DNA from 4 places in the Streptomyces sp. NPDC107454 genome. Region 4 is predicted to be linked to each of the others. Evidence: riboswitches for the same ligand, from Rfam matches in the RefSeq annotation. Region 4 holds a riboswitch; each other region holds the start of a gene.

What was found. Region 4 has a riboswitch for cyclic di-AMP ahead of ACZ69M_RS07160 (C40 family peptidase). Riboswitches for the same ligand answer to the same signal wherever they lie in the genome.
Region 1: it holds a riboswitch for cyclic di-AMP, as region 4 does, so the genes downstream of both, ACZ69M_RS38190 (C40 family peptidase) here and ACZ69M_RS07160 (C40 family peptidase) in region 4, are expected to answer to the same signal.
Region 2: it holds a riboswitch for cyclic di-AMP, as region 4 does, so the genes downstream of both, ACZ69M_RS36105 (M23 family metallopeptidase) here and ACZ69M_RS07160 (C40 family peptidase) in region 4, are expected to answer to the same signal.
Region 3: it holds a riboswitch for cyclic di-AMP, as region 4 does, so the genes downstream of both, ACZ69M_RS07985 (M23 family metallopeptidase) here and ACZ69M_RS07160 (C40 family peptidase) in region 4, are expected to answer to the same signal.

Annotation. Positions count from the first base shown of each region.
Region 1 covers NZ_JBVJPA010000017.1:148,892-156,441, reverse strand. Annotated here, with positions in the region: gene ACZ69M_RS38200 (ATP-dependent Clp protease proteolytic subunit) at 169-825, shown strand; gene ACZ69M_RS38195 (hypothetical protein) at 833-1,138, shown strand; cyclic di-AMP (ydaO/yuaA leader) riboswitch at 1,516-1,670, shown strand; gene ACZ69M_RS38190 (C40 family peptidase) at 1,674-2,147, shown strand; gene ACZ69M_RS38185 (DUF6328 family protein) at 2,235-2,756, shown strand; gene ACZ69M_RS38180 (ATP-binding protein) at 3,061-3,519, opposite strand; gene ACZ69M_RS38175 (helix-turn-helix domain-containing protein) at 3,732-4,589, shown strand; gene ACZ69M_RS38170 (DUF397 domain-containing protein) at 4,602-4,826, shown strand; gene ACZ69M_RS38165 (8-amino-7-oxononanoate synthase) at 4,783-5,943, opposite strand; gene bioB (biotin synthase BioB) at 6,130-7,335, shown strand; gene ACZ69M_RS38155 (adenosylmethionine--8-amino-7-oxononanoate transaminase) at 7,328-7,550, shown strand, end outside.
Region 2 covers NZ_JBVJPA010000016.1:17,664-25,213, forward strand. Annotated here, with positions in the region: gene lhgO (L-2-hydroxyglutarate oxidase) at 1-979, shown strand, start outside; gene trmB (tRNA (guanosine(46)-N7)-methyltransferase TrmB) at 1,048-1,887, shown strand; gene ACZ69M_RS36095 (PrsW family intramembrane metalloprotease) at 1,955-3,352, shown strand; gene ACZ69M_RS36100 (aldo/keto reductase) at 3,356-4,300, opposite strand; gene ACZ69M_RS36105 (M23 family metallopeptidase) at 4,359-5,396, opposite strand; cyclic di-AMP (ydaO/yuaA leader) riboswitch at 5,408-5,565, opposite strand; gene ACZ69M_RS36110 (PP2C family protein-serine/threonine phosphatase) at 5,822-6,949, opposite strand; gene ACZ69M_RS36115 (hypothetical protein) at 7,126-7,317, opposite strand; tRNA gene ACZ69M_RS36120 (tRNA-Met) at 7,431-7,504, opposite strand.
Region 3 covers NZ_JBVJPA010000003.1:74,883-82,432, forward strand. Annotated here, with positions in the region: gene ACZ69M_RS07970 (SGNH/GDSL hydrolase family protein) at 1-123, opposite strand, end outside; gene ACZ69M_RS07975 (DUF6250 domain-containing protein) at 267-983, opposite strand; gene ACZ69M_RS07980 (rhamnogalacturonan lyase family protein) at 980-2,299, opposite strand; gene ACZ69M_RS07985 (M23 family metallopeptidase) at 2,554-3,522, opposite strand; cyclic di-AMP (ydaO/yuaA leader) riboswitch at 3,525-3,683, opposite strand; gene ACZ69M_RS07990 (alpha-galactosidase) at 3,985-6,066, opposite strand; gene ACZ69M_RS07995 (tyrosine-protein phosphatase) at 6,249-7,046, shown strand; gene ACZ69M_RS08000 (DUF6126 family protein) at 7,055-7,171, opposite strand; gene ACZ69M_RS08005 (helix-turn-helix domain-containing protein) at 7,231-7,550, opposite strand, start outside.
Region 4 covers NZ_JBVJPA010000002.1:671,487-679,036, forward strand. Annotated here, with positions in the region: gene ACZ69M_RS07145 (sensor histidine kinase) at 1-1,077, opposite strand, end outside; gene ACZ69M_RS07150 (response regulator transcription factor) at 1,074-1,778, opposite strand; gene ACZ69M_RS07155 (diacylglycerol/lipid kinase family protein) at 2,080-3,441, shown strand; cyclic di-AMP (ydaO/yuaA leader) riboswitch at 3,557-3,727, shown strand; gene ACZ69M_RS07160 (C40 family peptidase) at 3,784-5,226, shown strand; gene ACZ69M_RS07165 (hypothetical protein) at 5,392-6,585, shown strand; gene ACZ69M_RS07170 (GOLPH3/VPS74 family protein) at 6,657-7,262, opposite strand; gene ACZ69M_RS07175 (CsbD family protein) at 7,429-7,550, opposite strand, start outside.

The DNA.
Region 1 (7,550 bases), on a different contig from region 4:
CGCAGAGCGGACGATCTCGTTCAGCTCCACCGAAAACGACCGTGCGCACGATCGGGCGACCCTCTTCTCCGGCGGCGCACCGGGATTTTCGCTGTCAGCCGAGCACCCCTCCCACGATCTGTACGTCCTGTACATTTTTTACAGAACCCTTCACAGGAGGCGCGTGCCATGAATGAACCGTCCGCCCGTCACGTCCTGCCCGAGTTCACCGAACGGACGAGCATGGGGCACCGGACCCTGGATCCGTACTCGAAGCTGCTCGACGAGCGGATCGTGTTCCTCGGGACGCCGATCGACGACACCTCGGCGAACGACGTGATGGCGCAGTTCATGCACCTCGAATACCTGGCGCCGGACCAGGACATCGCGCTGTACATCAACTCCCCCGGCGGCTCGTTCAGCGCGATGACGGCGATCTACGACACGATGCAGTTCGTCAGTTGCGACGTGGAGACCACCTGTCTGGGGCAGGCCGCGTCGGCCGCCGCCGTGCTGCTGGCCGGCGGCGCGCCGGGCAAGCGGTTCGCACTGCCGGGAGCCCGGGTGCTGATCCACCAGCCGTCACTTCCCGAGCCGGTACAGGGACAGGCGAGCGATCTGGCCCTCCAGGCCGAGGAGTTGATGCGCACTCGGAAGCTGCTGGAGGACATGCTCGTACGGCACACGGGGCAGAGTCCTGAACAGGTCGCCGCCGACATCGAGCGGGACAAGATCCTGGACGCTCAGGCCGCGTTGGCGTACGGACTGGTGGACGGGATCATCCCCAGCCGCAAGACCTCGCGCACCGCGCCCGGTGCGAGGAACGCCACACCCGACGCGAGGTGATCCGCCGATGGTGCCCGAACTGCCCCCGCTGCCCGCGCTGACGCGCGCCGAGGCCGAGCTGATCGACCGCTACCTCGACGTGGTCGACCTGCTGGGCCGTATCAACCCGGCCAGGCCCGGAGACACCTACCGCGGGCTGCGTGCCGCCCAGGCGCTGGTCGCCAAGGCCTCCGAGCTGCGGGACGCCCTCGCGCTGATGCACCAGCGCGGCGAGAGCGAGGTGCACGCGCCGACGCTGGCGCAGGCCCTGCGCGTCCTCGACGGTGAGCGGCGGGCGGCCCGCGTCACCCTGCCGCCCGACGCCGACAACTGACGCACCCACACCCGGGTCGCCGTGCGCGCCGAGTCGGCGAGGCGTCCGGCCCGGGGTTCAAACGGACCAGATGGTGTACCCCCTGATGGAGTAGTCAGGGGCCCCTTCGGGGAACCGAAAAAGTTGCGCAACGCGCGTAGCCCAGAGGCGGAATGAGACGCTCCGGTGCTGGTGGGCGCGTCGTCGGCGTGCCCAACATCGCCCGAACAGAGGGTCGTCCACCCGAACGGGTGAGTGGTGAGTAACGCCACAAATCGCCGGTTCCGCTCGGATTTTCTGACCGCTATGCGTGAAGATCCCTTCCGACGACAAGCCCCCGCCACAGCGGCGGGGCGGTCCGGGCGGACGCCGAGTCCTGCCGCTGCCCGGATGACCGGTCGACAGAAGTGCATCGGCAGGAGTGGAGGACCCAGCAAGACGGGTCGCCGGAGAGATCCGGGCGGTCCTTGGGGTGAAGCCGCGCAAGCGGCCGGGCTACTTCGCCAGCCCGAATCCGACAGGTCATCCTTCACAGGCGGCTGACGAAGGGTTGCGCATGACTGCGCTCAATCGTGTCCCGTCGCTGTGGACCCGGGCCGGTACGGCCTCGGCGCTCACCCTTGCCGCCGTGGGCGGCAGCCTCGTGGTTCCTGGCGTCGCGTCCGACGCCGAAGCGGCCACGCTGGCGACGAGGGCACTTCAGGTCGCGGCTTCCAAGAAGGGCTCCCCGTACCAGTACGGCGCCGCCGGACCACGCCGCTTCGACTGCTCCGGGCTCACGCTCTACTCGTACAAGAAGGCGGGCAAGACGCTGCCTCGTACGGCCGCGGCGCAGTACAACAAGACGCACCACATCTCCGCGTCCCACCGCAAGGCCGGAGACCTGGTGTTCTTCCACTCGGGCCGGAACGTGTACCACGTCGGCATCTACGCCGGGAAGGGAAAGATCTGGCACTCCCCGAAGACAGGGGAGGTCGTGAAGCTGCAGAAGATCTGGACGAAGAGCGTCTGGTACGGCCGGGTCAGCTGACCTGCCCGAGGGGGTGCCGCCGGCCGGCACCCCCTCGGGGTTCCACCCCCGGGCGTGAAAGGCGGACGAACCGGTTACTCGTTCACCATGGCTGAGCGACCTTCCCCCGAGGAACGGAACGAGACGTCCCTGGAGCGCGCCGATCGCAACTTCGGCGAGCTGCTCCAGGAGCTGCGCGTCACGCAGACCGGTGTGCAGATCCTCTTCGCGTTCCTGCTGACGCTGGCGTTCACCCCGCGCTTCCCGTCCCTCGACACCGTGCAGCGCGCCACGTACGTCACCACCCTCCTGCTGGCCGTGGTGGCCGCCGCGCTCTTCACGGCGCCCGCCGCGCTGCACAGGTCGCTGTTCCGGCAGGGCGCGAAGCCGGCCATCGTGCGGGTCTCCTCCGTCCTGGCCACGGTCGGGATGGGCGTGCTCATGCTGGCGCTGACGGGATCGGTACTGCTCGTCGTGGACGTGGCGCTGGGACGCGCCGCCGGGATCGCCTCGGGCGCGGGCACCCTGCTCGTCTGTGTGGCGCTGTGGGGCCTCCTGCCCGGCCTGGTGCACCGTGCCGTCGTCAGCGAAGCGACGGCTCCGAAAGGAGCACCGGACCGAGAACCGTGAGCGCGCTCATCGCAGGACCGCCCGCGGGCACGAACCGCGGCGGCCGGCTCGTCCCGGCTGCCGCCGGCCGAACCGGCCGGACCGGGCGGACCGGGCGGGCGCGCCGGAGATGGTGGCCGGGTCGGCGGCGGCTCCGGTGGGGCCGCGGTCGCCGGGACCGGGCCTCGACTCGCTCGAAAGCGAAGATCCGCGCCGTACGATCGCCGTCGTCCACCGGACCGGGGACCGGTCGGCGCCGGTGACCGAGAACTTCCGGGCCCCGCCGCGAGCGCCGGACGGGGCAGACACACAACTGAGCCGCCCCTCAGGGCTCTTGTGGGCCACCGGCCGTCACCGGCTGGGCCGGCACCGTCCAGGGCAGCTCGATGGCGACCGTCTTGCCACCCTCGCGGGTGGGCCGGACGACGAGTCTGCCGCCGCATTCGGCGGTCAGCCAGCGGATGATCACCATGCCGCGTCCGTTGTCCTGCTGGACGGCGGCGGGCAGACGTTTGGGAAAGCGCGGATGGCTGTCGGTGACGCCGATCCGCAGGTGTTCGTCTCGGTCGAGCCGGACGTCCACCGTGAAGGTGGGCGACTGCCCGAACGTGTGCTGGACGGCGTTGGTGGCTAGTTCTGACACGATCAGGCGTACGGTGTCCGCGACTTCGGCGTCGCACGGCAGGCCCCATTCGACCAGCACATCGGCGACGAATTTCCGGGCCGCGGAGACCGAGGCGGGATCGCTCGGCAGAGTGACGGATGCTTCCTGGTGATCTGCCATGGCGACGTCGTCCCTTTCCCACGGGACCGGAGTCCGACACGGAGCGGATGGTTCGAGTACGGTCCCGGACTGGTGCTTCGCGCCAGACTGCCATCACTGGGCCGGTCACGGGTGCGATCCACCGAGATATGCATATATCTGTCGCTCGATGCGGTGAACTCTGCGACGGCGGAGCGTATTTGGGCGGCTCGGGAGGAGTAAGGAGTACGGCCATGCAGCACGGTCCCGCGGTGCGCCGCCGCAAGCTCGGTGCCGAACTGCGCGCGCTGCGCGCCGATGCGGGCCTCACCAGTGGTGAGGCGGCCCGTCTCGTCGGCTGGCACCAGTCGAAGGTGAGCCGGATCGAGACCGGTATCAGTGGAGTGAAACCGGCTGATGTGGAGCGCCTGTTGGACGCCTACGCCGTCACCGGGCACGAGTTACGGGAGCTCCTGGTCGGCCTCGCGGGTTCCGAGGGCAACGGCCGCCATCACTGGTGGCACGCCTACCGCGGCGTCCTGCCGCCCACGTACCGCGACTTCATCAGTCTGGAGTCCCAGGCCAGCGGCATGCGCACGCTGGAGACCTCGGTGGTACCCGGACTGCTCCAGACGCCCGAGTACGCACGGGAGGTGACCCGGGTCGCCGTCGGCGGCCTGGAGGACGGCAAGCTCGACGCGCTCGTCGAGGTGCGCCTCGCCCGGCAGGACGTCCTGCGTTCGAATCCGCCGCTGGAACTGACCGCGGTCCTGGACGAGGCCGTGTTAAGACGCGAGGTCGGCGGCCCGGAGGTGATGGCCCGGCAACTGGAGCGTCTGTGGGAGGCCGCCACCCTGCCTCAAGTGCGGCTTCAGGTCCTGCCGTTCGCCGCGGGAGCCCATATCGGCGTCACCGGGCCTTTCGTTATCTTCTCATTTCCGAACACAACTGATCTGGATGTGGTTGTTCTCGACCACTTGACGAGTAGCCTCTATCTCGAACGGAAAGAAGACCTTCAGGCCTACACCGAGGCCTTCAACGCCCTTCAGTTCCACGCCCTTTCGCCCGAGGACTCGTTGGACTACATCGCCGGGATAGGTGACGGCGCGTAAGGAGGCACCCCCATGACTGCACTGCCTCGGTACGTACTTTCCAGTACTTCACTCCACGACGTGCGATGGCTGCGCAGCAGCCGCAGTACGGGAATGAACAACTGCGTCGAGACGGCCCGACCCGGCCCAGGACCCTGGGCCGGACTGGTCGCCGTGCGCGATTCCAAGAACAAGGCGGGCCCCGCCCTGCTCTTCACTCCCGCCAGTTGGGAGGGCTTTGTCGCCGGACTGAACTGATCACGCCGACGGCGTGCTCGATCTGCGCGTCGGTGAGGTCCGCGCGGGCGGTCAGCCGCAGCCGTGAGATGCCGTCCGGCACGGACGGGGGGCGGAAGCAGCCGACGGCGATTCCCGCTTCCCGGCACTCGGCGGCCCACCGCACGGCCTGTTCGGGGGACGGAGCGCGCACGGAGACCACGGCGGCGTCCGGTCGTACGGCTTCCAGTCCCTCGGCGGTCAGCCGGGTGTGCAGCGCCGTCGCCACCGCGCGAGCCCGGGCGGCACGATCCGGCTCACGGCGCAGCAGCCTGAGCGCCGCGAGGGCCGCGCCCGCCGCCGCGGGCGCGAGACCGGTGTCGAAGATGAAGGTGCGCGCCGCGTTGACCAGGTGGTCGATGACCGGGGCGGGGCCGAGGACGGCTCCGCCCTGGCTGCCGAACGACTTGGAGAGCGTGACGGTCACGACCACGTCCGGGGCGCCCGCGAGCCCCGCGGCCTGCGGGGCGCCCCGCCCGCCGTCGCCCAGGACGCCCAGCCCGTGCGCGTCGTCGACGAGCAGCGCCGCGCCGTGCTCGCGGCAGGCGGTGGCGAGTTCGGCCAGCGGGGCCGCGTCGCCGTCCACCGAGAAGACCGTGTCGGACACGGCGACTGCGGGACCCTCGTGCGTGCCCAGCGCCTTGCGCACGGCGTCGGGGTCGGCGTGCGCCACGACCTGGGTCGCGCCCCGGGCGAGCCGGCAGCCGTCGATGAGGGAGGCGTGGTTGCCCGCGTCGGAGACGACCAGCGAGCCGTGCGGCGCGAGCGTGGTCACGGCGGCGAGGTTGGCCGCGTAGCCGGAGGAGAAGACGAGCGCGGACTCGAAGCCGCAGAATTCCGCGAGCTCGCGTTCGAGTTCGCCATGAAGTTCGGTCGTGCCGGAGACGAGCCGCGAGCCGGTCGCACCGGCGCCCCAGCGGCGCGCGGCCTGTGCGGCGGCCGCCGTGATCTCGGGATGGTGGGCCAGCCCGAGGTAGTCGTTGCTCGCCAGATCGAGAAGGGGTGAGTCGGCGGCGCGGGGGCGCAGGGTGCGGACGAGTCCGGCCTGGCGGCGCTGGTGCGCCTGCTCGTCGATCCACGCGAACGGCGATCCGGCCATGCTGGTGCCTCCGGGCCCTGGAAGTGGTCGTGAGGGGGTCATGAAGGTGGTCGTTTTGTAGGCAGTGCACAGACCCTAGCGGGGCGACGCGGCGCCCATGATGTGGCAATACCCACACGTCGAACCGTCTCTGTTGTGCAAACTCTCCTTGGCCGCAGCGGCTCGCATACGTCAGGATCGGATCTCATGGACCTGCTGAACACGCTGGTGGACAAGGGGCTTCGGCGCGAGCTGCCGACCCGTGACGAGGCGCTGGCCGTGCTGGCCACGTCCGACGACGACGTGCTCGACGTGGTGGCCGCGGCCGGAAAAGTCCGCCGGCACTGGTTCGGCCGTCGAGTGAAACTCAACTATCTGGTCAATCTGAAGTCCGGTCTGTGCCCCGAGGACTGCTCGTACTGCTCGCAGCGCCTCGGCTCCAAGGCCGACATCCTCAAGTACACCTGGCTCAAGCCGGACCAGGCCTCGCAGGCCGCGGCGGCCGGGCTCGCCGGGGGCGCCAAGCGGGTCTGCCTGGTGGCCAGCGGCCGCGGTCCGACGGACCGTGACGTGGACCGGGTCTCCGACACCATCAAGGCCATCAAGGACCGACACGAGAACGTCGAGGTGTGCGCCTGCCTCGGCCTGCTCTCCGACGGCCAGGCCGAGCGGCTGCGCGAGGCGGGCGCGGACGCCTACAACCACAACCTGAACACGTCCGAGGGGACGTACGGGGACATCACGACCACGCACACGTACGCCGACCGGGTGGAAACGGTCCAGAAGGCGCACGCGGCCGGCCTGTCGGCCTGCTCGGGTCTGATCGCGGGCATGGGCGAGTCGGACGAGGACCTCGTCGACGTCGTCTACTCGCTGCGCGAGCTCGACCCGGACTCCGTTCCGGTGAACTTCCTGATCCCCTTCGAGGGCACCCCGCTCGCCAAGGAGTGGAACCTCACCCCGCAGCGGTGCCTGCGCATCCTGGCCATGGTCCGTTTCGTCTGCCCGGACGTGGAGGTCCGTATCGCGGGCGGCCGCGAGGTCCACCTCCGCACGATGCAGCCGCTGGCCCTGAACCTGGCCAACTCGATCTTCCTCGGCGACTACCTCACCAGCGAGGGCCAGGCGGGCAAGGCCGACCTGGAGATGATCGCGGACGCCGGGTTCGAGGTGGAGGGCGCGGGCGAGGTGACCCTGCCGGAGCACCGCGTGACGGCGGGCGCGGGCTGCGGTGCGCACGCCGAGGCCGGGTGCGGCTCGCACGCGGACGCCGGGTGCGGTGCGCACGAGGGCGGTGGCGTCTGCGGTTCCGTGACGGTGCAGGCCGAGCAGGAGCAGCCCGCCGAAGCGCGTACGGATCTCGTCGCCGTACGCCGCCGGGGTGCCGGAACGGACCTCGCCCCCAATGCCTGACCGGTCCGAGCCACCCACGCTGCCCGTGCGGGAACTGCTGGAGTGGGACCGGCGGCACGTCTGGCACCCGTACGGCCCCATGCCCGGCCGCCAGGAACCGCTCGTCGTGGAGTCGGCGAGCGGGGTACGCCTGCGGCTCGCGGACGGCTCGGGTGAGCTGGTCGACGGCATGTCGTCCTGGTGGTCGGCCATCCACGGCTACAACCACCCGGTCC
Region 2 (7,550 bases), on a different contig from region 4:
CGAGATGGTGAAGTTCTGCGCGGAGTACGACATCGCGCACGCCGTCACCGGAAAGCTGATCGTCGCCACGGACAAGGCCGAGCTGCCCCGTCTGCACGGGCTCGTGCAGCGCGGCCGGGAGAACGGGATTCCGGTGCGGGAGCTGGGCCCCTCCCAGATAGCGGAGTACGAGCCGCAGGTGCGCGGGCTCGCCGCGATCCACGTGGGCACGACAGGGGTGTGCGACTACGTCGCCGTGGCCCGGCAGCTCGCCGAGTCCTCCGGGGCGGAGATCCGGTACGGGGCGCAGGTCGTGCGCATCGACCGCCGCCCCGCGCTCGGTGTCGCCGTCCGCACGGAGGACGGGGCGGTCGTGCGGGGACGGGTCCTGGTCAACTGCGCCGGGCTGCACTGCGACGAGATCGCGCGCCTGGCCGGGGACGAGCCCGGCATGCGGATCATCCCCTTCCGCGGGGAGTACTACTCCCTGGCGCGTCCCGAGCTGGTCCACGGCCTGGTCTACCCGGTCCCCGACCCCGCCTTCCCCTTCCTCGGCGTGCACCTCACCCGGGGGATCGACGGAGACGTCCACATCGGGCCCAACGCGGTGCCCGCGCTCGCCCGGGAGGGGTACGGGTGGGGGGTCGTCCGGCCCCGTGAGGTGGGCGTGGCCGTGGCGTGGCCCGGTTCCTGGCGGATGGCGCGGCGGCACTGGCGGTACGGGGCGGGGGAGCTGCGGCGGTCGGTGTCCAAGGCGGCGTTCACCGGGGCCGTGCGGAGGCTGCTGCCGGCGGTGACGCCGGACGACCTGATCCCGGCCTCGGCAGGTGTCCGGGCCCAGGCCGTCCTGAGGGACGGCACCCTGGTGGACGACTTCCTCATCGAGGAGGGCCCGCGGACCGTACACGTCCTGAACGCGCCGTCTCCCGCCGCCACCGCCTCGCTCCCGATCGGCCGCGAGGTTGCGCGCAGGGCGCTGGAGGTGCTGGCGGGGACGTGACGGGGTGACGGATGGGACGGGCAGGGGCGGCAGGCCGCTCCCGGGGGCGCCGTAAAATCGTCCTCACTGTGTCTGACTCCATTGACTCCCCCGAAGAGCCCCGGTCCAGCTCCACCGCCGGAGGTGAGCCCCACCGGCATGTCCGGGCCAAGGGGGAGCCCCGGTTCCCCGACGGTCCGAAGGCCGACCCCGCCGGATCGCACTTCGAGCGGCGGATCCGGAGTTTCCAGCCGCGGCGCAGCCGGGTCACCACGGGCCAGGCGGACGCGTTGCAGCGGCTGTGGCCCAAGTGGGGGCTCGACATCGACGGGCAGCGGGTGATCGATCTCGCGGAGTTGTTCGGGGGCGAGCGACCCGTCGTGCTGGAGATCGGGTTCGGGATGGGCGAGGCCACCGCGCGGATGGCGGCGGAGGACCCGGAGACGGGGATCCTCGCCGTCGACGTGCACACGCCGGGGCAGGGCAACCTGCTCAATCTCGCGGACCAGAACGGGCTCACCAACATCCGCGTCGCCAACGGTGACGCGATCATTCTGCTCAGGGAGATGCTCACGCCGGATTCCCTGAGCGGGCTGCGCGTGTACTTTCCCGATCCCTGGCCCAAGAAGCGGCACCACAAGCGGCGGCTGATCCAGCCGGAGTTCCTCAGCCTCGCCGCGACCCGCCTCAGGCCCGGCGCCCTCGTGCACTGCGCGACCGACTGGGAGCCGTACGCCGAGCAGATGCTGGAAGTGCTGAGCGCGCACCCGGACTTCGAGAACACCCGGCCGGACGGCGGTTACGCGCCTCGTCCGGACTTCCGGCCACTGACCCGTTTCGAGGGTCAGGGACTGGAGAAGGGTCATGTGGTGAACGACCTCCTGTTCCGGCGCGTACAGCACCGAGACCAGGACACATCCGGCGACTGAAGACCCGCGGACGAACACCACCAGGCGCCGTCGCGGGCAGCGCCCCTCCCTCGTTAGGGTCAATGCCGTGGCCACCTTCCCCCCGTACCCGACGTATCCCGGCGGTCCCACCGGTGGGCCGGCCGACGGTGCACTGCGGCACGCGCACTGGTGGCAGCGGAAGTGGGTGCGCTACGGCGCGCTGATCACCCTGCTCGCGCTCTCCGGCCTCGTCATCCTGGCCCTGGTCCGCCAACAGACCGGCACCGAGGGCTTCCTGGTCGGGCTCGGCCTCGCCGTGCTGCCCGTGCCGCTCCTCGTCGCCGCGTTCCGCTGGCTGGACCGGGTGGAGCCCGGCCCCTGGCGCAATCTGCTCTTCGCCTTCGCGTGGGGCGCCTGCGCGGCGGCCCTGATAGCGATCGTCGCCAACAGTTTCGCGACCAGATGGATAGCGACCGCCACCGCCGACCCGTCCAGCGCCGACACGCTCGGCGCGACCGTCATAGCGCCGATCGTGGAGGAGTCCGCGAAGGCCGCCGCCGTGCTCCTGGTCTTCCTCTTCCGCCGCCGGGACTTCACGGGGATCGTCGACGGGGTCGTCATAGCCGGAGTCACCGCGACCGGCTTCGCCTTCACCGAGAACATCCTCTATCTCGGCACCGCCTTCGGCACGGACCAGCTCAACGGCGACCGCGGTCTGGCCTCCGTCACCGCCGCGACCTTCTTCGTCCGCGTCGTGATGTCGCCCTTCGCGCACCCCCTGTTCACGGTGCTCACCGGCATCGGTTTCGGCATCGCGGCGCTGTCCGCCGAGCGCCAGCATGTGCGCCGCGTCCTGCTGCCCCTGACCGGACTGCTGCTCGCGATGGGCATGCACTCCATGTGGAACGGCTCGTCGAACTTCGGGGAGTACGGCTTCTACGCGGTGTACGGGGCGTTCATGGTGCCCGCGTTCGGTCTGCTCACCTTCCTCGTCATCTGGACGCGGCAGCGGGAGCTGAAGACCGTACGGACCGAACTTCCGGCGTACGCGGCGGCCGGATGGCTCACCCCTCCCGAGCCGTACGTGCTCGGCTCGATGCGGGCGCGGCGGCTGGCCCGCGACTACGCCGCCCACCACTTCGGCAGGGCGGCGGCGCGCTCGGTCGCCCAGTACGAGGCGTACGCGACCTCGCTGGCGTTTCTGCGGCACCGGGGGCGCAGTGGCCGCGCCAACGCCGACTTCGTCGTACGGGAGCGGGAGTTGCTGCACGAGCTGTGGCGCCGCCGGGAGGTCGCCCGCCCCTCCCTCGCGTACGCGGCCCACGCGTCGGCCCCGGCCGTACCGGTGCCGCCGCAGCTACCGCCGCCGTGGCCCGGGTACGGCTACGCGCCGGTGCCCGGCCAGGTGAACCCCGCCGGCGCGACCCCGTACCCCGCCGGCGCGACGACCCCGTATCCCGCCCCGGCGACGCCGTACCCCGCGTACAACCCCTACCAGTCGTAGGCCTCAGGCGGACGCCTCCGTCAGCCTGGCCACCTCCGCGTCCGTCAGGGTCAGGTCGGCGACCGCCAGCAGAGCGGGCAGCTGCTCGACCGTCCGTGCGGAGGCGATCGGCGCCGCGACCGTCGGCCGGGCGGCGAGCCAGGCGAGGGCGACCGTGGCGACCTCGGCGTCATGGGCCCCGGCGACCTCGTCGAGGGCGGCCAGGACACGGATGCCGCGCTCGGTGCCGAGGTGCTTGCCCGCGCCCTCGGCCCGCGCGGACTCGACCGTCGTACCCGGGCGGTACTTGCCGGTGAGGAAGCCGGACGCGAGCGCGAAGTACGGCATGGCGGCCAGGCCGGTCCTGGAGGCGACCTCCTGGAGCGGGCCCTCGTAGGTGTCGCGCGAGACGAGGTTGTAGTGGGGCTGGAGGGCGACGTAGCGGGCGAGGCCCTCGCGGTCGGAGAACTCCACGGACTCCGCGAGCCGCTCGGCGGAGATGTTGGAGGCGCCGATCTCCCGGACCTTGCCGGCCCGGACCAGTTCGTCCAGCGCGCCGATGATCTCCTCGACCGGCACCGAGGTGTCGTCGAAGTGGGTGTAGTAGAGGTCGATGTAGTCCGTGCCGAGGCGGCGCAGCGAGGCGTCGGCGGCGGCCTTGATGTTCGCCGGGGACAGGCCCTTGTACTCGGGGTGGGTACTGACCTTGGTGGCGAGGACGACGTCGGAGCGGTTGCCGCGCGCGGCGAACCACTTGCCGATGACGGTCTCCGACTCACCGCCCGTGTGGCCGGGGATCCACGCGGAGTAGCCGTCGGCGGTGTCGACGAAGTTGCCGCCCCCGGCCGTGTACGCGTCGAGCACGGCGAAGGACTGCGCCTCGTCGGCGGTCCAGCCGAAGACGTTGCCGCCGAGGGAGAGCGGGAAGACCTCGAGGTCGGAGGAGCCGAGCTTGCGTAGAGAAGTCATGCCTTATTTCAACAGCCGTAGCGGATTCCCATATTCCGCATACGGCCCCCGGGAACGATCAGGGGTTCAGGCCCTTGCTGTGCAGCCACGCCATCGGGTCGATCGCGCTGCCGCCGCCCGGGTGAACCTCCAGGTGCAGATGCGGCCCGGTCACGTTGCCGGTCGCGCCCACGCGCCCGATGACGTCGCCGGTGGCCACCTTCTGCCCCACGCTGACGCTGATGGACGACTGGTGGCAGAACCACAGCTCCGTGCCGTCGTCGAGGGTGAGGATGGTGCGGTAGCCGTACGAGCCGGCCCAGCCCGCCTCCGTGATCGTGCCGCTGTGGATGGCCTTGATCAGCGTGCCGGTGGGGGCCGCGAAGTCGAGGCCGGTGTGGTAGCCGGAGGACCACATGGAGCCGGCGTCACCGAAGCGGGAGGTCAGGGTGTACGAGGAGGTCGGCAGCGAGTAGCTCTTGGCGAGCTCGGCGAGGCGCGCGGCCTCGGCCTTCTGCTTGGCTTCCTCGTCCGCCTTCTTCTTCGCGGCGGCGACCTTGGCCTCGGCGTCGTCCTTCTGCTGGGCGGCCAGCGCGACCGCCTTCTTCGCGGCGGCGGACTCGGCGGCGTCCTGGGCCGCCTTGTCGATCTGGTCCTGCTGCGACTCGGCCTGCTGGATGATGCGGGCGCGCAGCGCCTCGCCCGCGTCCGTGTTGCCCTGCGCGGCGTCGGCGCTGGTCACACCGGCGCTGGTGAGCGGGGTGGCGGAGCCCTTCGGCGTACTGGAACCACCGTCGGATATCAGCGCCTTGGCCGATTCGGTGACCGAGGAGAGGTCGGGCAGCGAGATGGAGACCGGCGGCTTGCCGGGCGCCGCGGTGGCCATGCCGCCCGCGCCGACGGCGGCGATGACGCCGACGCCCAGGACCGTGGAGCTGCGGGCGAGTCCTCCGCCGCGCTGCTTGGAGACGCGGTGCCGGCCACGGAGGGGACGGACGGAATCCTCGGTGGGGTTCCACTCCTCCCAGGGGCCCTCGTCCTTGCCGTAGGCGTAGCCAAAAGTCTGGGTGTCGTTCGGCGGGAACGAAGTGGGCTGGGCAGGCCGATTGGACGCCACGTGGGCGTGCTCCTTTCCTTCCTTCTCGCCTACCGGGTTAGCTGACGGGTTCGGAGCAGGAAGGTCTCCTACGCGCGTCAACCCACGGTGTCTCCACCGTGAAAGACGCTCGATTCACCCCAAGTTGGTGGTTCCCCGGTTCCCTCGCGGGATTCGGCGCGTGCGCACGGAGCCGACTCTTGTGACGGCTGGGACGACCGCGCTGCGTTATCGAACGTTAATAGACGCGGGTACCGGATTCCAAGCTGTTCGTACTGATCATTAACCACTTTTGGCCAGGACTTACCGCCCATGACCGGCGGAAATCGGGCGAGTTGGCCGCACCTCCCTACCCGGCGGTTATTTGACGGTGCGTCAGTTGTTATGCGGAGGGACATCGCCCGATCACCCCTCGTGACATCGATCAAGAAAGCCCGTTTCCGTGGCTACGGCCGCCGTACGGCGAGCAGCGCCATGTCGTCCGTCAGGGCCCCGCCCGTGTGCAACCGGACCTCCTCCACGAGCGTGGCCAGCAGGGCGTCGGGGCCGGGGAAGGTCCGTCCGGCCAGGCGCGCGGCCGGATCGTAGAAGCGCCCCTGCGCGTCGCGGGCCTCGGACAGTCCGTCCGTGTAGAAGAGGAGCGTGGCCCCGTGCGGGAACTCCGTCTCCTCGGCACGGTCCGGCCAGCAGCCCAACTCGCCCATGCCCAGCGGCAGTGCGGGGTTCGCGGCGGCGAGCGTGACCAGCGTTCCGTCCGCGTGCAGCAGCAGCGGCGCCGGATGGCCGCGGTTGACGATCCTTACGAGGCCGCCCTCGGGCGTGATCTCCGCGAGGACGGCGGTGGTGAACCCCTCGAAGGCGTCGAGGCCCTCGCGCCGGGTGCCCTCGCGGGCCAGCGCCCGCTCCAGCCGCTGCGCGACCGCCTCCGGCGTGGCCTCCTGCTCGGCCGCCTCCCGGAACGCCCCGATGACCACGGCGACGGCGGCCACCGCGTCCATGCCCTTCCCGCGTACGTCGCCCACGACCAGCCGTACGCCGTGCGGGGAGTCCTGCACCGCGTACAGGTCGCCGCCGATGAACGCGCCCGCCTGCGCGGCCTCGTAGCGCGCGGCGACGTCGAGGCCGCCGATCCGCTGGTCGGGTTCCGGCAGGACGGCACGCTGGGCCGCCTCGGCGATCTGGTGGGCCGAGGCGAGTCGTTCGTCGGTGCGGCGGACGAGGATGTTGATGAGCACGGCCAGCACGCCGACGGTCGCCACGGTGGCGACCTCCGTGAGCGCGTCCACCTTGAAGACGATGCCCAGCCGGATGTGGACCGTGAGCACCACGACGAGCGCCGTGACGCCGGTGAGCACGGTGCCGCGCAGCGAGAAGAGCGGGGCGGCCACGAGCGGCGCGGCCGTGAAGAGGGGGCCGGCGGTGAAGGCCATCGGGGTGAAGTAGTCGTAGAACGCGCCGACCAGGATGAGCAGTGCGGGCAGCACCCGGACGAGGCTGCGCGCGCAGGAGATCCGGCTGTGGTCCGCCTCGGGCGGGCGGGGCACCGGCTCGTCCCCCAGCCCCGGATCGGGCACGGGGTCCTCGGGCAATCGCCCACCGGACCGGTCGTGCTGCTCGTCACCTGGCTTCTCGTACAGCTCGCCGTACGGCTCCTCGGCCCGCTGCGCGCCTCCTTGCTGCTGCCCCACCCGTCCAGGCTTCCCGGCACGGGGGCGGGGGGCGAGCGGTGAGGGGCCGACCGGGGGACGCGTCAGTCCGAGGCCGTCCACCGGACGCCGCCGGCTCCGCCGCGCCCGTGGTGGTGCCCGGCCGGGGCGACGACGGTCCCGCCGTCCGGCACGAAGTCATGACCGCCGTGACAGGCCGCGAGGAACAGCGCGCACACGGCGAGCAGCAGCGCGAGCGCCGGCGCGCGCCGGACCAGCCACCGAGGACGACTCATAGTGAGCGGAAGACTACAGAAAGTCGGGTCGGCAGGGAAAAACCGGGGGGCTGGCGAACGGGAAAAAACCAAGGGCCGGAACTCGTTTCCGAGTTCCGGCCCTTGGCCTTCAGTAGCGGGGACAGGATTTGAACCTGCGACCTCTGGGTTATGAGCCCAGCGAGCTACCGAGCTGCTCCACCCCGCGTCGTTGAAATTAGTGTACGCCATCCGCGGGGCGCGATTCACCAGGC
Region 3 (7,550 bases), on a different contig from region 4:
GGGCCGCCGGTCGGCGAGGAGCACCGCGAACCGGTCGGCCCACCCGACGAAGGCCCCGTCGGGGCCGGGGTCGCCCACGCCTTCGGTGAAGCTGTCCCCCACCGCCACGTACGACCCGATCACTGATCTTTTGTCACTCTTCGAATCGTCTGCCACATCGGCCCATGATTCACCTTTCGATGTGAGCTACGCGACCGTAGGAAGGGGTTGACGGGTGGTGAGATAAGCCACTCGTAAAGTGTGACCGAATCCGGAATAAGGCTCTGTCAGGAGTGGTTGAACAGCCGCCACACCTGGAAGCCCTCGATCCGGAAGTGGCTCCATGTGGTCCGGAACGCGAAGTGCCCGCTCGTGTACGGCTCCGGATCGACGTAGTCGAAAACGAGCCGTCCATTGTTCCACCAGCGGACCGTGGAGCCCTCCGAGACGATCCGGACACGATGCGGCTGGTTGGCCGTGAGCAGCGGCTCCGTGTAGTCGTAGACGAGCGGGCGGACGCCCGGCTCCCCCACGTACCGGCGCAGCCGCGTGGTCGTGTTGGTGTTGGCGCCGTATCCGACGTAGTACGTCTTCAGGTAGTCGTATTCGGCCAGGGCGCCGCCCCGGGGTGTGGCGAAGAGGTCGTCCGGGGAGCGGACGTCGACGGCGTTCCAGAAGTTGTTGAGGTCGGAGACCCGGTCGTTGACGCCCCCCTCGGAGACCGGTGTGGCGGTGTACTCGATGACGTAGGGCCCTTCGAGCCGCTGCTTGAACCAGACCGTCGCACCGCTCGGTACGTCGATGTCCAGGACGCCGTGCGAGGCGGTGACCGTGCCGCCGTCCTGCAGTTCGGTGACCCACTGGCCGAGGCCGCGGCGGAAGCCGTCGTGGGCGATGAGCCGGCCACGACGATGGCGCGGCGAGGCGCTCGCGGTGGTGGCCGGGACGAGCGTCGACAGGGCGGCACCGGCGGCGAGGGTCGTGAAGGCTCTGCGGGTGGTCATGAGGTTCCTTCCGTACGAGCGGCGGCGGTGGTGATGGCGGGCTTCGGCACCCGCCGGGTCTCGGTGCCCAGGTAGTAGTCCGTGTACGTCGACTGGAGATAGCCGCGCACGGTCCGGCTGAGGCGGTAGCCGGGGTTCCGGGCGAGTGTGTAGATACGGGTCTTCGTCGGTTCGGTGGTGGTGCAGTACCAGGGAAACCTCGATACGACGCCCAGTTCGGACTGCTGGATCGCGCAGCCCTCCAGGCCGGGCCGGTCGGGGTCGAGGTCGGCGATGTCGAAACGGTCGCCGTGTCCGGCGCCGCCGACGACGTAGCGCAGCGTGCCGTCGCTGTCCACGACGTAGTTGCCGTCGGCGATCTCGTCCTTGCCGTCCTGGTCGACGTCGACGGTCCGGACCTGGTGGAAGCTGGTGGCGCCACTTCCGGCCGGGACGACGTACTTCCAACGCCGGTTCAGATCGGTGCCGTTGAAGTCCCAGGTCTGGAAGAGGATCCGGAAGGCGCCGCGTCCGGCGCCGACCCGGGTGACCAACTTCGTGACGAGGCTGGGGTGTACGCCGTCGGGGTGGGCGATGCCGAGGTGCCCGCCGGAGGGGCCGTCGGCGACGAGGTCGTCGGGCACGGGCTGCCGGGTGCGCTCGGTGCCGACCTCGGCCTTGCCGTCGCCGTCGAGGTCGTACACGGTGACGTTGTCGTCGTTGCGGTGGCCGCCGATCGGCGTCGAGCCGCTGATCGCGGCGGGCGCGGGGTCGTTGGCGCCGTTCCCGCCGACCTGGGTGTACGAGCCCGGGCCGAGGTCGACGTGCCACAGCCGCGCGCCGGTGAGCGTGTACGCCTCCAGGAGGTCGGGCTTGTCGCGGGTCTGCGCGAGCCGGCTGACGACGAATTCGTAGCGTCCGTCGCCGTCGAGGTCGCCGGGCCAGGCGTGTTGCACGGTGTATCCGTCGGCGGCGGCCGGCGGAATCCCGGCGTAGCCCCGCGCGAAGTCGAGCGCCGCCGAACTCGGCTTCCGCTCATGGCCGTTGACGACGGCACGCACGGTGCAGGTGCCGGTGCCCCGGCTGTCGTCCTGGTACGTGGTCGACCGGGTGACCGGCGCCTGGTTGAGCCGCCGTCCGCCGAGCGCGTACTCCGTGCCGAGTAACCGCCGGCTCAGGAAGGTGCCCTTGCCCGAGGGGACGGCGACCAGGCCGCGGTCCAGGTTCTCCACGATCCGGCGCGGCGGCGGATGCTGTTCGGTGGCGTGCGAGGGCGCGGCGACCAGACCGGCCGGCAGCGCGGCGGCGGTGCCGACGCCGAGTCTTCGAGGTCTCACGATGGCGTGCTCCTTGCGGTGGCGACGACGGCCGCGATGCCACCGCCGAAGGCGCAGAAAGCGCTTACGGAGATCACTGTGCAGTCACTCTCGCACCGTGTCGAGACCTCGTGCGCGGGTGCCACAAGACCGCAATGTGCCGATCATGAAAGGACCACGCCGGACGTGTGGACAAACGTCGAGGGCCGGACACCGCGATCGCGGTGTCCGGCCCTCGAAGACGTGACTCGAAGACGTGAGAGGCGCGGCAGGTGTCAGCCGACGGTGACACCGTGCGAGCGCAGGTACGCGACCGGGTCCATGTCCGAGCCGTAGTTCGGGGTGGTGCGGATCTCGAAGTGCAGGTGCGGACCGGTGACGTTGCCGGTCGCGCCGGAGAGACCGATCTGCTGGCTCTCGGTCACGGTCTGGCCCGCCGAGACGGACAGGGCGGACATGTGGGCGTACTGCGAGAACCGGCCGTCGGCGTGCTGGATGACGACCTGGTTGCCGTACGCGCCGCCCCAGCCGGCCGATACGACGGTGCCGGCGGCGACGGCCTTGATGGTGGTGCCGGTCGGGACCACGAAGTCCACGCCGGTGTGATAGCCGCTGGACCACATGCTTCCGGCGACCTTGTAGCCGGTGCCGATGGTGGCGCCCCCGACCGGCAGGGTGTAACCGGTGCCGGTGGCCCGGGGGGCGGCGGCCTCGCTCTTGGGCGCGTACTCCGCGCCGGACGACCCGGCGGCCGACTGCGCCGACGACCGCGTGGACGTCTTGGCGGACGAGTATATGGACGGCTTGGTCGACGGCTCGGTGTCGTCGGTCGACGCGGCCCTCTCGCCGATCGTGAGCTTCAGGCCGGGGTGGATCAGCGAGGGGTCGCTGCCGATGGCCTGGCGGTTGTCGGAGTAGAGCTTCTGCCAGCCGCCGCTGACGTGCTGCCGCTCGGCGATCCTGGAGAGCCAGTCGCCGACCTTCACCGAATAGGTTTTCGTCGAGACCGTGGACGTCGTCGCCGTCTTTTCCGAAACCGTCACGGTCTTTTCCGAAACCGCCGCGCCGTAAATGGACGCGGTCTTTTCCGGAGTGGACGAGACCGCGGCCGTCGGCGTCGCGGCATGGGCACCCGCGGCCCCCATCAGCGGCAGCGCGAGGGCGGCGCCACCGGTTCCGGCCACGGCGATCGAGCGTGAGAAACGCTGGGACTTGGGTCGGCGGTGCTTACCCTTCGCGGGCATGAAGAATTCCTCTCCGGCGCCTGCGAGGTGAGCTGTCGGGTGCGGGCTGGAGATGCCCGGCCACGCGGCTGCGCGGCTATACCCCTAGCCGTTCCGGAGACCGGAACAGGCGTGGTACCTGTGGGTCCCCCGCTCCTGCCGGTTACCGGTGGGTGTGCGGATACCGGGCGGCGGCAGGATTGGGCGTCCGTCCGGATTGAGGGCGAACGTAAGCGAGATGGGGGCGCATCGCCAACCATGTGGCTTTTCTGTGCGCGTGCCTTTCTTGATCCGGGCCTGAATTCCGGTCACCCTCCGTGGACAATGATCTCCGCCGATTCTCGATCCGCCCGGGAATGCGGGCGGATCGAGAAAGCGGGCCCGCAACGCATCGTCACGAATATGACGCTGCTCACGCAGGTCACACCACGGCCCTTTATTCCAGGGCCAGCTGGAATTAAGGTACCAATACGGACAGATCACTCACATACGGCATAGCCTGACAATTGCCGCATCGAAGTCCCCGCGCAGCCCTGTCCTCAGCCCGTGATGCAGCAGCACCGCACCTCGGTGAATTTCGCCCGTTTCGCGGCATTCGTACGCGGCGCTCGGATCGAGCCCGCGCAACCGGAGCGGGGCGACCGGCTCACCGTGATGCTGGGCCTGGAGCAGGGCGAGGACGACGGTCTCGTCGCCGTGGACGTACTGCACGGCGCTCAGCCCGCCCTCCGGAGGCCGCAGCCGATAGAGGTCGCCGCGCTGCACGACCGGCCGGATCTCCTTGTAGAGCTCCACCCACTCCCGCGCCTCGACGAGGTCCGCCTCGCTCCAGTCGGCCAGGTCACCGCCGACCCCCAGCACCCCGGCCATGGCGCTGACGAACCGGAAGCGCAGCGAACTGATCCGACCGTTGAGCTGCGCGTTCGGACTGTCGGTGACCCAGGCGGCCATGATCCGGGCCGGGTGGATCTGGCTGAAGCCGTGCTGGATGGCGAGCCGGTCGAGCGGGTCGGTGTTGTCGGAGGTCCACACCTGATCCGTACGCGCCATGACGCCGAGGTCGATCCGGCCGCCACCGCCCGAGCAGGACTCGAAGGCGACCCCGGGGTGCTCGGCGCGCAGCCGGTCCAGGAGCCCGTACAGGGCCTCCACGTGCTCGACCCACAGCTTCTGCGGGTACGGCTCACCGGGCCATCCGGCGTCCGTGAAGCAGCGGTTGAAGTCCCACTTCACATAGTCGATCGGGGCGCTCGAGAGCAGACCGTCGAGCTGCTCCCACAGGTACTCCTGGACATCCGGTCGGGCGAGGTTGAGTACGAGCTGGTTGCGGAACTCCGTCCTGGTCCGCCCCGGCTGGAACTGCACCCAGTCGGGGTGCGCGCGGTACAGCTCGCTGTCCGGGTTGACCATCTCCGGCTCGACCCAGATCCCGAACTGCATGCCCAGCGCGTGCACGTCGTCGGCGAGCGGCTTCAGTCCCTGCGGGAAACGGTCCGGGTTGGGGGCCCAGTCACCGAGCCCGGCGCGGTCGCTCGTCCGTGCCCCGAACCAGCCGTCGTCGACGACGAACAGCTCGACGCCCATCTCCGCGGCCCGCCGGGCCAGCTCCCGCTGCCGCTCCTCGGAGATGTCGAAGTGGGTGGCCTCCCAGGAGTTGAAGAGCACCGGCCGGTCCTGGTCCGCGTCCGGGATCACGAACGCCCGCTGGTACGCGTGCCACGTCCGGCTCGCCGCGCCGAAGCCGCCGTCGCTCCACAGCCCCGCGAAGACCGGGGTGGTGAACGACTCCCCCGGCTCCAGACGCAGCAGTCCGGAGTCGTCGTACCCCGCGCCGCCGGAGATCTGCACGCGCGCGTCGGGGAGTTGGGCCACGCAGATCCGCCACGAGCCCGACCAGCCGAGCGCGCACCCGTAGACCTCGCCGCTCTCCTCACTCGCCCCGCTGTCCAGCGCGACCCACGGCAGGTGCTGGTGCCCGGTGTGCCCGCGGCGGCTGCCGATGACCTTCTCACCGTAGGTGAGGGGGGAGCGCGCGAGCCGGGACTCGGCCGCCCACCGCCCGTGCAGCTGGGAGAGGCGCCAACCGTCGCGCTCGGGCAGCGTCCAGGTCGCGGAGTCCGCGCGCAGCAGCTCCAGGGAAGGTCCTTCGTTGGCCAGGGTCACCCAGCGCTCGACGACGTCGCCGCGCATCCGGTAGTGCAGGGTGATGCCGAGCCCGTCGTCCGCGAAGCGCAGCCGCAGTTCGTCGCCGTCGGCGTTTTGCTCCACGAAAGACGTCTCGAAACGCCACTCGGTGCCGCGCCGCTCCTGCGTCCGCACGGACAGCGCCGGGCGTACGAAGCGGGGGCCGCCCTCGACGGGATACTCCTCGCGCCCGTCGAGCCGGGACTCGAAGGGCCGGTACGGCGGGCCGGGCAGGGCGGCCAGCGACTCGGCGTCGGCGAGGGTGATCCGTGGCCCCCAGTGGAGATGGAGCAGTTCGTCGAGGTCGGTCAGCCGTAGGGCGTAGCTGCTCGTGGGACCCGAAAGAAGCCACGTACGACCATCTTCGCCGATTTCGATCATCAAACCCTCACAGATTCGAACATCCGCACTCAATCACCAACATCATCAACGGCGTCTCACCCGGGAGGCAACGGCTGTGGACAACTTCATTGCCTGAGGAACCCATGTCGTATCGTCGAAAGCGCGATTCCCGTCGGCGAGCGTCGCCGAGCAGCGCCGGCGGTCCAATGGGAGGAGCCCCCGTGACGCAGCAGGTGCCGTCGACCGAGCCGGAGCTGGCCGGAGTGCGCAACTTCCGAGACGTGGGCGGCCTGCCCACCGTGGACGGCCGGCGAGTGCGCTACGGACGGCTGTTCCGCAGTGGACATCTCGCGCACGCCACCGAGGAGGACGCCGCGTTCCTCTCCTCTCTCGGGCTGCACACGATCTTCGACTTCCGCAATGCCGCGGACCAGAAGCTGGAGGGGTCGGACGTCGAGCTGCCGGGTGTACGGAACGTGAACCTTCCGCTCACCGACCCTGCCGACGGCGGCGAGTTCTGGAAGATGGTCCGTGACGGTGACGTCGAACAGCTGCGCGGGCACCTCGGCGACGGCAAGGCGGCCAACCGGATGATCGGTTCCTACCGCACGATCATCAAGGAGCGCACGGCCGAGCACTCCCACGTGCTGCACGCCCTGGCCGAGGACAGCGTTCCCGCGCTGATGCACTGCGCGGCGGGCAAGGACCGCGCGGGCCTGTCCATAGCCGTGACGCTCCTCGCCCTCGACGTCGAGCGCGACGCGATCGTGGCCGACTACCTGGAGTCGAACGCGAAGCACCGCCGCTACAAGGTGCGCCGCAACGGCTCATCGGAAGCGGCCCGCTCCCCCGAGGTCATGGAGCTGCTCAGTCCCCTGTTCGACGCCCGCGCCGAGTATCTGACCGCGGCCTTCGACACGATCGAGGAGACCTGGGGCGGCATCGACACCTACCTGGAGCAGGGGCTGGGGGTCACGCCCGAGCAGCGTGAGCGGCTGCGCGAGCGCCTGCTGGACTGAACCCTGGGCTACTGGTTCTGTCCGCCCAGCTCGAACAGCAGATAGATGAAGGCCGCGAAGAGGTGGCCGACGGCGATGTAGATGAAGAGACGTACCCACAGGGCACGGGGGAACTTCTCGACCATGCGCCGCCGAGTGGCGGGGTCGGCCGATTCCGTGGACTCCGGGGGTTGCGTGGATTCCGTCATGACAGCTCTCCCATGGTCGGGTGTCCTGCCGCCGGGCCGAGGCACAGCGCGGCGGTGGGGCTCTGCAGCAGGGTGTGTACGAAGAGGAGGTCGGCCCCCGACTGATCGGCGGCCGCGATGCGGTGCGGGGTCAGCGAGTCGAAGTGCGCGCTGTCCCCGGGCGCGAGCACCTGCGCGGTGTCCCCGAGGCGCAGCCGCAGCCGCCCCTGGAGGACGTAGAGCCACTCCTCACCGGGATGGACGCGCACGATGTCGCCCTGCGAGCCATAGGGGACGTGCACCCGCAGGGCCTGCATTCCGCGACCCGGGGCACCGG
Region 4 (7,550 bases):
GCTCCGCAGTCCCGCCTCCCAGCCGTGTACGCGCAGCCCCGCTGCGCAGTGGCCGGCCACCCGTGCGTGCGGATGGCGTCGCCGCTGTTCCTGCGTGCTCGCTTCGACGAGGTCGGCGAGGTCGACCGGGCCGAAGGCGTCCGCCTCGACGAGGTCTCCGCGGCCGAGGTCGCGCAGCATGACGAGGACCCCGAGGAGGCGTGCGTGTTCGCGGCTCAGGTCGTGCAGCACTTCGTCGCGGTCGGGTCCGGCGAGCTCCGGATGCTCGGTGAGGATCTCCAGGTTGGTCTGCATGCTCATCAGCGGGGTGCGCAGTTCGTGCGAGGCCGCCGAGGCGAAGGAGCGGGCGGTGGCCAGTGCCTCGGCGGTCCTGAGCGCCTGCTCGTCGTAGCGTGCCAGGACGGTCTGCAGGGTGTGTGCGAGGTCGTCGACCTCGGCGATCCGCGTCGGGCTGTGGTCCAGGCGGGTGGAACTGGAGCGGGGGTCGAGGCCGCTCGCCCGGCGTTGCAGACGGCGCAGCGGTGCGCTCGCCCGGGTGGCGACGGCCCAGGCGAGCAGCCCGGACAGCGGTGCGGCGAGCAGGGCGACGGTCACCGCGCGCCGTCGGACCAGGCGCACCTGGGTGTCGGCGGCGGTGTCGGACGCGAACAGCCACAGGGTGCCGCGCACGCCGGGGCGCGCCCCGGTCACCCGGGTCGACAGGATCCGCCAGCTCCTGCCGTCGGCACGGAGGGTGACCGGCACGGGCGCCCTGGCGGGCAGCGCCACGTCCGCCGCCGGTTGCGGGCCGCCGGTGAAGGTCTCCTCGGGGCCGATCAGCCGTACGCCCACGTCCAGGGCCGAGGTGAACACCCGGCGCTCGCGGGCCTGCTCCACCGCCGCCGACCGGTCGGCGGCGCTCGCGCGCAGCAGCCCCCGGGCGTCCTTGGCGACGGCCACCGCGCGCTCACGCAGATGCGTGTCCTGCTGATCGTGCAGATCCGCGGCGACCAGCCGCAGCAGCAGCCAGCCGGTGGCCAGTACCAGTACGGGCACGCTGGCGCCGACGGCCAGGGCGATCCGCGTGGACAGTCTCACGGCCGCTCCCGCGGGTCGTCGTCGCGCAGGACGAAGCCCACGCCTCGTACGGTGTGGACGATCCGGGAGCGCCCCGACGTCTCCAGTTTGCGGCGCAGATAGCTGACGAAGGTGTCCACCGCGTCGGTGCGCACCTCGAAGTCGTAGCCCCATACGCGATCGAGGAGCTGGTCCCGGCTGAGCACGATGCCGGCGTTGCGGGCGAGGAAGTGGAGGAGTTCGAACTCGCGGCGGGTCAGTTCCACCGGCCGCCCGTCGAGGCTCACGCTGCGGGCGGCGGGATCCAGGAGCAGCCCGCCGACCCGTACGGTGCCGCTGTCCCGCGGCGGCCTGCGCCGCAGCAGTGCCTCCAGCCGCAGGACCAGCTCCTGAAGGGCGAAGGGCTTGACGAGGTAGTCGTCGCCGCCCGCCTGCAGGCCCGCGATCCGGTCGGCGGTCTCGTCGAGTGCGGAGAGCATCAGCACGGGTACGTCGTTGTCCTCGTCCCGCAGTGCCCTGCACACCTCGATGCCGCTGAGGTCGGGCATCGAGATGTCCAGCACGATCACATCCGGCGGCGTCCGCCGGGCCACCGCCAGGGCCGGCCGTCCCCCGTCGGCCAGGTCCACGGCGAATCCGCCGAGCCTCAGGCCCCGCTCCAGCGAGCGGCGGATCGCCGCGTCGTCGTCCACGACCAGGACACGGCCGCGCTGCCCACTCATCACCACTGTCCCTCCCCGCCACACCCGGCGTCCTGCCGGGGCCCGCCGCCGCCCATCGTGCATCAGCCGCGCCGGTCCCGGCCCCGAGGGGTGACCCAAGGGTTCGGTGAGAACCGCCCGGTCCGGCCCCGGTCGGCGCGGGCCCGGCGGAGCGTGGCGGTTGCGCGGGGCCTGGCCCGACGGTTGCATACGACTGTGTCGTCGATGGCCGACCCCGCACACAGCCAACGACCCGCCGAACCGGGCTCCCGTGCGGCCGGGCCCGCCAGTGCCGGACTTCTACGACGTCCGTGGAGGAGCGATGGGTGTGGACACGAGCGCGCGGGTCGGCCACGGGAATCGGTGGGCGGCCAGGGCCGCGCTGCTCGCGGCGGCGCTGGCGGTGCTGCTGCCGCTCGGTTACGGAGGCGTGGACGGCGTACTGCTGCTCCTGGCCGCGCTCCTCGGCGTGGCCGTCACGGCGGCGGCGCTGTGGTGGGCGCTGACCCGGCGCGGTCCGCTCCGCTGGGTGGCGGCCGTGCTGGCGGCCGTCGTGCCCGGCGGCGTGCTCACCCTGTTCGCCGTGGCCGGGCTGCTCTGGGCCGTTCCCGTGTCCCTGGCACTGTGGACCGTGGCCGTCTGGAGCGGCCGGTACGCCCTGCGGAGCGACCGGACGCGCGCCCCGCGCCCGAAGGAGCGCAGGGCACCGCCGCCGCGGCGCCCCTTCCTCCTCATGAACCCGCGCTCCGGCGGCGGCAAGGTGGCGAAGTTCGGGCTGCGGGAGAAGGCGGAGGGGCTCGGCGCGCAGGTCGTGCTCCTCGACCCGGACAAGCACCAGGACGTCACCGCGCTGGCCCGGGCCGCCGTCGCGGACGGCGCGGATCTGCTGGGCGTCGCGGGCGGTGACGGTACCCAGGCACTGGTCGCGGCCGTCGCCGCCGAACACGGTCTGCCGTTCCTGGTGGTCTGCGCCGGCACCCGCAATCACTTCGCGATGGACCTCGGCCTCGACCGCGACGACCCGGCGACCTGTCTGGACGCCCTCACCGACGGCGTCGAACTCCGCGTGGACCTCGGCTTCGCCGGCGGCCACCCGTTCGTCAACAACGCCTCCTTCGGCGCGTACGCGACGGTCGTGCAGAGTCCCGCGTACCGCGACGACAAGATCGGCACCATCCTGGATCTCCTGCCCGACCTGCTCACCCGCCAGCGCGGGCCGCGACTGACCGCTCGCGCCGCGGACACGACGCTCGACGCCCCGCAGGCCGTACTGGTGAGCAACAACCCCTACCGCACCAACGATCCGGCCGGTCTCGGCCGCCGCGAACGGCTCGACTCCGGGCTGCTCGGTGTCCTCGGCATCACGGTGGACAGCGCGGCCGAGGCCGCCGCGCTGGTACTGGACCCCGCGCCGGACGGGCTCGTGGTCCTGACCACCCGTGAGGTGGTCATCGACGCCGACCGCGCGGAGATCGAGGCCGGCATCGACGGCGAGGCCCTGGTCCTGCCCGCCCCGGTGCACTGCCGCGTCGAGCCCGGCGCCCTGCGCGTCCGCGTCCCGAAGGAACGGCCCGGTGTGCCGGAGGTCCAACCCCCTTTGGACTGGCGCCGGTTGCGCACGCTCGCGGCGACCGTGGGGCGCACGGCGGTCGTACGGCATCCTGGTCGTGACCGGGACACGTAGACGAAGGTCACAATTACATATCGGACAGTTCGCGCTCCAATCTTCACACCAGGCACACAAATTGGCTAAGTTGGCGGTAGGCCGCACGACTCCCTCCGGCGAACCTCGCCGGGTCGCGCGGCCTCCGCCGAATCCGGTGCCCCCGTGGTGACCGGAACCTGGACCCAACCGACCTTGGGGTGAATCGGCCCAACTGCCCGATCGGGCAAGGGCCGTAGGGCATGCCTTCCGGAATCTTCCGCCCGAACCCGACAGCCGACCCGGTAGGCGGAGTACGGAAGGAGTACGGCTCCCATGGCGCCGGAACGAACCCCGCGCCCTGGAGGCAACAGCCTCCCTGGCATGCCTGACTCCGCACGCGCGGCGGCCGCCCTCAGTGGCGCGGACGGTCCGAGCCGCGAGGAGGTGCAGCAGCGGATCAGCTCCCTCTACGACCAGGCCGAGAACGCCGTCGGGTTCGTCAACGGGACCCGCGCGATGACCACGGGGAGCCGAAGCCGCGTCAACCCGGCGCCGGAAGCCGCGCGCAGGCGCCGCGACCCCGCCCTCGACGACATCACCAGGACCTGGTTCGACGCGGCGCGCGCGCAGCTGGGGCCGTCCGCGCCGGCCAGGCTGCCGGCCGACCGGATGCTGAAGCCCCCGGCCGAGGCGCGGCCCACGGGCCCGGCGAAGCGGCCGGAGGACGGACTCACCGACCGTGGGCGGGAGTTGACCGCCCGCCCTGTTCTGGAGTTGACCGCGGGCCCCTCCGCCGAGGCGGCCGCCGGGCCCGTGGCCGAGTTGACGGCCAGGGCCGTCGCCGCACTGCCGGCCGCGCCGGAGCCTGCGCCGCAGCCCACGCTGGAGGCCGCCACGGCCCTGCTGCCCGCGCTGCCCGCCGGGCCGGGGCAGTCCTCGTTGAAGACGTCCAAGGAGAAGATCCAGCGCAAGCTGGCGCTGGCCCGTGATCTGGTGTCCCAGCACGCCGCGCGCTGGAACCCCGGGCCCGCGGCGATCGAGTCACGTCCGGCCGAGGCCGTCTGGCCCACCCCGGAGGACCAGGCTCGCCGGCAGACCGCGGAGGAGTGGCAGCGACAGCAGTCGACCGCACTCGGCCCGGACATGTCCTTCGGCACCGGGATGCCGCTCGGTGCGGACATGTCCCTCGGCACGGGGATGCCCCTGGCCGCGGGCATGCCGCCCGGCGCGGGGATGCCCCTCGGCGGAGGCGTACCGCCGGCCACGGACATGTCCATGGGTACGGGAATGCCCCTCGCTGCCGACATGTCCCTCGGCGCCGGAATGCCCCTGGCCGCGGGCATGCCGCCCGGCGCGGGCATGCCCCTCGGCGGAGGCGTACCGCCGGCCACGGACATGTCCATGGGTGCCGGTGTCTCCACCGGTGTGGTCAACACGGCCGTCGGCGCTGCGGAGTCGGCGTACGGCGGGAAGGCCGCCAAGGCCCTCGCCTTCGCCCGCGAGCAGATCGGCAAGCCGTGCGTCTGGGGCGCGACCGGACCGGACTCGTACGACTCCGCCAGCCTCGTCCAGGCCGCCTGGAGGGCCGCCGGGGTCGCGCTTCCGCGCACCGTGCACGGGCAGGCGACCGCCGGTGCGGCGATTCCGCTGACCGACATCCAGTTCGGCGACCTGATCTTCTTCTACGACAACGTCAGCCACGTCGGGTTCTACACCGGCAACGGCATGATGATCCACGCCCCCAGCCCGGGTGCCTCGATACGCGAGGAGTCCCTCTTCTTCGCCGGACAGAAGGCGATCCACAGCGCGCTGCGCCCGGCGTGACGGACGCAGCGACATCTCCAGCGCCTCAAAGCACACATAAGGCACTGGAGCGGTCAAAGTTCCGCAAGAGGGGATGTATGTGATCCACGCGGGCCTCGCCGCCCGACCGGCCACCCGCGCTGACCATACTGGGAGGCCACGCCGCCTCCCACCGCAAAGTGACTCATGCCCAAGCCCTCCACCGCCCGCGCCACCGCCCCGGAAACCGTCTGGCTGGCCGGCGGGCGCCACGTCGGGCCCGCCCCGCAGGAGATCCTCAGGGAGAACCTGCGGAGGCTGAAGGCCGACGAGACGATCCACGACTTCCTGGACGCAGCGAACCCCTCGGACTCCGAGGGACGTGTCTTCGAGGCGCGCTGGCTGGTCGACGACGCCGTCACGGTTCGCGCACGGCTCACGACCGACGGACGCGAACACTCCGCCGAGGGAACCCGCTGGACGCTGGTGGCCGAGGCGGAACGGCCCTGGGACCTCGCGTGGCCCTCTCCGGCGACCATGTTCTGGCCCGAGGGACACGAGGTCCCCTGGGACCACGACATCGTGGCCGGGCTCCGGCTGCGGGACATCAACCCGCTGCCGCAGGAGGACAAGGCACTGCGCCGTCTGCTCAAGGAGGCCGCGCAGCACAGCTGGAGCATCAACGTCGTCATCCACGAGGCGATGACCACCGACGAACGCGGTCGCCTCCCGCTGGCCCGGCTGCTCCCGCCCGGTCTGCGTCACCGCGTCGTGGAACACCGCGCCGCGCCCGAGCAGTTCCAGGCGGTCAACTGGGCGCTGTACGACCTGGGCGTACGGGTGCCGCGCGGCGGCGCCGTGATTCTGCCCGGTTCCCCCGCCCGGCCCGGGTACGACGAGCAGGACTGCACCGTACGCAGTGTGTTCCTCGACGGCTCGGAGCCGACGGAGCTCCTGGAGAAGGTCGTAAGGTACGCGGCGCTGCCCCGGCCGCTGCCGGAAGCGGCGGATGACGCCCTCACCGGCCTCCGGGAGGACTGGAAGCTGCTGACGCTGGAGGAGGCGCGGGCGCTGGTGGCTGTCTACGCCGAGGCACTCGACACCATGACGAAGTCGCGCGACCAGTACCGCGAGGCGACCGAACTCGCACATGCGGCGCTGGCCGAGCTCCGAGACCTCCGGACGACGGCGTCCGGTGCGCACGAGACGTCCGCCGGTCAGGAGGGCAACCCGCTGCACCAGCTGACACGGACGTTCCAGCGGGTCGCGGGCACCGTACGGGCACGGCGCGCGGCCCGCGACGACGGCCCGGACCGGGCCACCGACACTGGAACAGGTACCGGCACCGGCACCGGCACCGGCACCGGCACGTCAGAGAACGGGCCCGTCAAGGGCGAGTGATCGCTACCGGAAACCGGCGCCGGCCCGAGGCCATCCTCTGAAACCTGCGTGTCGCGGCGTGCCCGCTCGCGTCACGCACCTCGCCAGAGATTGGCGAACGCCGCGTTCTCGATGGACCGGCGCTGGCGTACCGCTTCCAGTTCCATGACCGCGTCGTTGACGGCGGCCAGCACGGTCGTCACCGCGTCGTCGCTCACGACCGGTACGTCCGCGCCCTGCTCGGCCGGAATCCCGACGGCCGCCGCGAGGGAGACGAGGACGGGCTCGTCGGCGGCCCAGCGGTGCAGGGCCCGGCGCCGGGCGGGCGAGTCGACCACGACCATCCGGACGGCTCCGAAAAGCAGCCGTCGTTGGCGTTGCCGGGTCAGCTGACCGTCCGCCTCGAGGGCGGCGAGATGGACCGCGGCCAGGCCACGACCCCTGCGCCACAGCCAGTCCTCGACCGGCTCGTAGGGCACCTGACGTACGAGCGAGGACGCGGCCTCGGCCAGGAGGCGGTCCTCCGTCGCCGGCTCCGGGGCCGGCACGAGGCGGTCGCCGTCCAGGTGGACGGCGTCCGCGGCGAGGAGGTCGATCACCTCGGCTCCGGCGAGTGCGAGGGACAGGTCGCCCTGGCCCACGGGGCGGTCCGGGTCCACGTCCATGGCGGTGATCAAGAGGTCCCTGGCCGTGGTCATAGATGGCTCCCCCACACAGTCTCCGGAGGGGCAAGCCTACGATCTTCGGCGGGGAAAGCCTACGAACCTCCACCGCTCGGCGCGGGTGCGCGCGGAGCGGAGCAGGGGGCCCGTCGCTCCATGCGACGGGCCCCCTGCTCCGCGTGAACCGTGCGCCCCACGGGCATCAGCCGCGGAAGATGTCCTTGGTCTTCTCCTTCGCCTGACGCGCGTCACCCTTGGCCTTCTCCAGGCGCCCCTCGGCCGTCATCCGCTCGTTGCCCACGGCACGCCCCGTGGTCTCCTTGA